2 regions of the Simplicispira piscis genome follow, and region 1 is predicted to be linked to the other one. Evidence: predicted binding sites of a transcription regulator. Region 1 holds the regulator's gene; the other holds the start of a gene.
What was found. Region 1 encodes FNR, which switches genes on or off when oxygen is low (the NO sensors DNR and NnrR bind a similar motif). Its sites were predicted from a motif close to TTGATNNNNATCAA; they were not measured.
Positions count from the first base shown of each region.

Region 1 (2,932 bases):
AGCGCCAGGCCGCGTACCACCGGCAGGTGGCCCTGGTTGAGCCGATCGTAATAGTCGTCCAGGGTTTTGGCGTTCTGGCTATAGGTAGCGCCCACGCGGCCAATTGCAGAAACCCCCAGGGCAATCAGGTCGCAGTCGGGCTGCGTGCTGTAGCCCTGGAAGTTGCGGTGCAGACGCCCCTGGCGCTTGGCGATGGCCAGCGCATCGTCCGGCAGTGCGAAATGGTCCATGCCCACATAAACATAGCCCGCTGCGCTGAATGCCTCCAGCGAACGCGACAGCATCGACACCTTGGCCGATGCCATGGGCAGGTCCGCCCACACAATGCGCCGTTGCGGCTTGAAGCGCTCGGGCAAATGGGCGTAGGCATACAGCGCAATGCGGTCGGGGCGCAACTCGGCTACCTGCGCCAGCGTGCGGTCGAATGAATCAGGGGTTTGCTTGGGCAAGCCGTAAATCAGGTCGACGTTGATGGAATCAAAGCCAATGGAGCGCGCCGACTCGACCAGGGAAAAAACCTGTTCCTTGGGCTGGATGCGGTGCACGGCTTTCTGCACTTCGGGGTCGAAATCCTGCACACCGAAGCTCAGGCGGTTGAATCCCAGTTCGTGCAGCAGGGCCAGCCGATCTGCATCCACGGTACGGGGGTCGACCTCGATCGAATATTCACCGCCGGGCACCAAAGTGAAATGGTTGCGCAGCATGCCCATGAGGTCACGCAGCCCCTCATCGGAGAGAAAGGTGGGCGTGCCGCCACCCAAGTGGATCTGGCTGACCACCTGGCCCACGCCGCAGTGCGCCGTGTGTAACTCAATCTCGCGGTTCAAATAGCGCAGATACACATCAGCACGATCATGGTGCTTGGTAATGATCTTGTTGCAGGCGCAGTAATAGCACAGCGACTCGCAAAACGGGATGTGAACGTACACCGACAAGGGCAAGGCCTTGCCCACGGCGCTTTGCCTGCGCTGCTGCAGGGCCAGCACGTATTCGTCCTCACCGAAGGCATCAACAAAGCGGTCAGCGGTGGGGTACGAGGTGTAACGGGGTCCCGATACATCAAACCGGGTGAGCAATTCAGGGGTTACAACAGTCATTTAGGTTCCTAGCTGGCTTTTCTAATGTGCCCCAGATTAGCGGTTCGAATCTTGATTTTGGTCAAGCACCTGTTGGAGCTACTGGCTCTGTTCTGGCAAAAATGCAGAATGGGTGATAATTTGACTTATGTCAGCCCCAACCCGCATCTCCATCGTCCCCGCATCCCATGCCGACGAGTCGTCGGGCGCTCTGTCTGAAACCGGACAGGTACCCGTTCACATGACACCCCAGGCGTTCAAGGTTGCGTGTTCGAACTGCAATTTGCGTGAATTGTGCATGCCGGTGGGTCTGAACGACGAACAACTCAAGCGCATTGACGATGTCGTGGCGGTACGGCGAAAGATCAAGCGTGGCACCACGCTGTTCCGCAATGGCGAACAGTTCACCTCGCTGTTTGCCATCCGCACAGGCTTCTTCAAGACCTGCGTAGCGACCGAGGACGGGCGCGACCAGGTCACAGGCTTTCAAATGGCCGGCGAGATCATCGGCCTGGACGGCATCGTCAACGACCACCATACCTGCGATGCAGTGGCCCTCGAAGACGCCGAAGTCTGCGTCATGCCCTTCGACCGCATTGAAGAACTGTCGCGCGAAGTCAACGCCCTGCAGCACCACGTGCACAAAATCATGAGCCGCGAGATCGTGCGTGAGCACGGCGTCATGTTGCTGCTGGGCAGCATGCGCGCTGAAGAGCGATTGGCCGCCTTTTTGCTCAACCTGGTGCAGCGCCTGCATGCACGCGGGTTCTCGCAGTCAGAGTTGGTGCTGCGCATGACGCGCGAAGAAATCGGCAGCTACCTGGGCCTGAAACTTGAGACCGTGAGCCGCACTTTCTCAAAATTTGTGGAAGAAGGCATTGTCGAGGTCAAGCAGCGCCATGTGCGTATTTTGAGCCCCGATGCCCTCAAACGCATCGTCAATAGCCAGCAAGCCTGTCACTAGCGCGCCCACAAGAGCGTCGCCATCGCAATGCTGCAACATGGCGAAGCAAAAAAACCCTGAACCCGCTTGGAAAGCCGATTTTTTACCAGTAGCATTCCGTATGCCAGTGGAAAAGCAGGTTTTCGCTGGTGCATTGACCCATCCCAACAAGGAAATTCCCAACATGGCAACTGCAAAAAAAGCCCCGGCCACACCAGCCGCTGCTGCCAAGACCGCTGCTCCCGCCAAGAAGCGCACCCCTAACGCCGCGTTCATGAAAGCCCTGACGCCCAGCCCCGCCCTGGCGGCTGTCGTGGGTGCAGCACCGCTGCCACGCACCGAGGTCATCAGCAAGCTGTGGGTCTACATCAAGGCCAACAACCTGCAGGACGCCGCCAACAAACGCATGATCAATGCCGATGCCAAGCTCAAGGAAATCTTTGGCAAACCCCAGGTGTCCATGTTCGAAATGGCCGGCCTGATTGGCAAGCACGTGAAATAACGAGCGACTGCGCTCCCCAAAGCCGGCTTTGCCGGCTTTTTTTCGTCTGTTTGATCTGATCCTGTGGCGAAAATACATCAACACGAATGATAATGACTATTGTTTGATTTAACATCCTTGTGCGCGATACCCGCACAGCCACGCCTTTGCCAGCCACTGCCTAGCGCTCCACCTTGGCGACACCTTCTGCGGTGTCCATTGCATTTCCAACCAACGGAGGCCACTTTGGCAAAGAAACCCACGCAGCAGCGTTCCGCAACGCTTTTGCACAACGCATATTCCCCTGCCGCTGAAAAGGCCCTGATTCCGCTGGGCGCACTGATGCTCGCAGCGTCCATGGGCAGTTGGGCCCAAACCACCGATAACGCGGCCACCCTGTCCACGGTGACCGTGAAAGACACGGCGGAGATC
Region 1 is NZ_BAAGQN010000027.1:21,415-24,346, forward strand. It holds gene hemN (oxygen-independent coproporphyrinogen III oxidase) at 1-1,097, opposite strand, end outside; gene fnr (fumarate/nitrate reduction transcriptional regulator Fnr) at 1,318-2,040, shown strand; gene ACYVOC_RS16910 (SWIB/MDM2 domain-containing protein) at 2,204-2,521, shown strand; gene ACYVOC_RS16915 (TonB-dependent receptor) at 2,747-2,932, shown strand, end outside.

Region 2 (2,932 bases), on a different contig from region 1:
AAGGCCAACGTGCTGGAAACCTTCCAGTTCTGGAAAGATGTTGTCACCGACGTGCACAAGGAATACCCCGACGTCGAGCTGCAGCACATGTACGTGGACAACGCCGCCATGCAGCTGGTCAAGGCCCCCAAGGCGTTTGACGTGGTGGTGACCGGCAACATGTTCGGCGACATCCTCAGCGACGAAGCCTCGATGCTCACCGGCTCCATCGGCATGCTGCCTTCGGCCAGCCTGAACAGCAAAAACCAGGGCCTGTACGAACCCAGCCACGGCAGCGCCCCCGACATCGCGGGCAAAGGCGTGGCCAACCCGCTGGCCACCATCTTGAGCGCCGCCATGATGCTGCGCTTCAGCCTGAACCAGGAAGAAGCCGCCCAGCGCATCGAGGCGGCCGTGCAAAAGGTACTGGCACAGGGGCTGCGCACGCCGGATATTTACAGCGCGGGCACCACCAAGGTGGGGACTGCGGAGATGGGCGATGCCGTGGTGCGAGCGCTCGCTTAAAAGAAAAGCAGCAGGGCCACAACGCTCAAAAGGGCAACCTCGGGTTGCCCTTTTTCATTGCCCAAAGCATCGATAGCGCACGACACACTGCGGCCCGAGGCGCGCCTGCTAACTAACGCACGATGGGATCGATTTTTGCCGTGGGCAACTGGTACGCCCGGTCATCAAACAGATCGACGCCACACATCAGGTTTTCGATCCAGTCGAAAAACTGGCTGATAGCCTTCGGGCCCTGGATGGGCGCCCCATGCTGCGGCACCAGCATGGAAATATCGAGCTGGCGCACCATGCGCACCCAGAGACGCAGGATTTTGTTGGACACCATGTAACGGCGATGGAAACCCTCCATGCGCGGAATGTGCGGCGTCAAATCCGTCACCGGAACCCGCGCCTCTGTGCCCGAGGTCATCGAAACCCCCAGGTCGCCCGTGAACAAGATACGGCTGACCGGATCGTAGAAATGGAAATTGCCTTCAGAGTGCATGAAGTGCGCCGGCAGCAATACGAGGCTATGTCGGCCCAAAGGAAGGTGACCGCCGCCATCGGGCACGCCAATCACCCGGCCCTCGGTTTTGCCAACCTTGGTGAAATGGGGCACGAAGCGCTCCCACACGCGCGAGATGACCAGCGTGGCCCTGGTGCTGGTCAACCAACGGTCGAGCGACGCGATGATGTCCGGATCGGCATGCGAAGCGAGCAGGTACGAGAGCTTTTGCGGCGGGAAATGCTTTGACATGCCGATGAACAACTCGTTGTAAGCCAGGTTGCCGCCCGGGTCGATGATGGCGCCGGTATCGCCATCCACAATCAAAAATTGGTTCGCTTGTACTGCTTGGCCGTCTTCTTCGACAAGGTCGGAAAACATCAAGCAAGCGTGGTCTTTATCACGGTAGAGTTCTAGAGGTCCAAGAGCCATTTGGGGATTCGCACTGAAAACAATAATGTAATGTTTCTAGTAGGGTCTTTCTTGATTCCAGTCAAGACTCATTGGATTGGCCCGTCTTCGCGTTGCCCGTCGCCGCGTTTTGCGAACGCTGGTCCTGGAAGACGGAAGATTCCTTCCAGTACAATCGCAACCCATGCTCGCCGCCCACCCGTTCGCCCCGAACCTCGCACCCTCCGCCTTGGCCGGTGCGGCTGCGCGCGCAAGCACCACCAAAACCACGACCATTAAGGGCTGATCCAGCTCCGGTTCGTCGTGCGCCCTCCCTGGCCAGACGAGCCGGGGGTAAACAGTCTGGTCTGGCACTGTTTTTACTTTGAAAGGGCGTTGAAATGAGTAAGTTGGTAGGGTTGGTTGGCTGGCGCGGCATGGTTGGCTCGGTCTTGATGGACCGCATGGCGCAAGAGAAGGACTTCGATCTGATCGAGCCCTTGTTCTTCTCCACCTCAAACGCCGGCGGCAAGGCGCCCGCCCAGGCAAAGAACGAAACCACGCTGCAGGATGCGTTCAACATCGACGCATTGAAGCGCTGCGACATCATCATCACCGCACAGGGCGGCGACTACACCACCGAAGTGTTCCCCAAGCTGCGCGCTGCGGGCTGGAACGGGCACTGGATCGACGCCGCCTCGACCTTGCGCATGAACGGCGACGCCGTCATCGTGCTCGACCCGGTCAACATGCCCGTCATCAAGGACGCGCTGGCCAAGGGTGGCAAGAACTGGGTGGGCGGCAACTGCACCGTGAGCTGCATGCTGATGGGCGTGGGCGCACTGTACAAGGCAGGCTTGGTGGAGTGGATGAGCACGCAAACCTACCAGGCCGCCAGCGGCGGCGGCGCGCAGCACATGCGCGAGTTGCTCACGCAATACGGCACGCTGAACGCCGAGGTAAAGGCACTGCTGGACGACCCCAAGAGCGCCATCCTGGAGATCGACCGCAAGGTCATCGCCAAGCAACGCGCCCTGACCGGGCTTGAGACCGCCAACTTCGGCGTGCCCCTGGGCGGCAGCCTGATTCCTTGGATCGACAAGGACCTGGGCCTCGGCCACGCACAAGACGAGCCGGGCTGGGGCATGTCCAAGGAAGAATGGAAAGGCATGGCCGAAACCAACAAGATTCTGGGCATGGGTGAGGGGTTTGGCTCGGCCGCCATTCCGGTCGATGGTTTCTGCGTACGCGTGGGGGCCATGCGCTGCCACAGCCAGGCGTTGACCTTCAAACTCAAGAAGAACGTGCCGTCGGCTGACATCGAGGCCATGATTGCGGCCGACAATGAATGGGTGAAAGTGGTGCCCAACACCCGCGAAGCGACGATTCGCGACCTCACGCCCGTGGCCGTGACGGGCACCATGCAGATTCCCGTGGGCCGCATCCGCAAGCTGGCCATGGGGCCTGAATATGTGGGCGCCTTCACTGTGGGCGACCAGTTGCTCTGGGGCGCCGCCGAGCCGCTGCGCCGCATGCTGCGTATCTTGCTGGGCG
Region 2 is NZ_BAAGQN010000015.1:263,513-266,444, forward strand. It holds gene leuB (3-isopropylmalate dehydrogenase) at 1-504, shown strand, start outside; gene ACYVOC_RS10960 (oxygen-binding di-iron domain-containing protein) at 617-1,420, opposite strand; gene asd (aspartate-semialdehyde dehydrogenase) at 1,780-2,932, shown strand, end outside.
Region 2: a site for FNR is predicted at 1,472-1,485, ahead of ACYVOC_RS10960 (oxygen-binding di-iron domain-containing protein). Genes of this name have one in related genera too.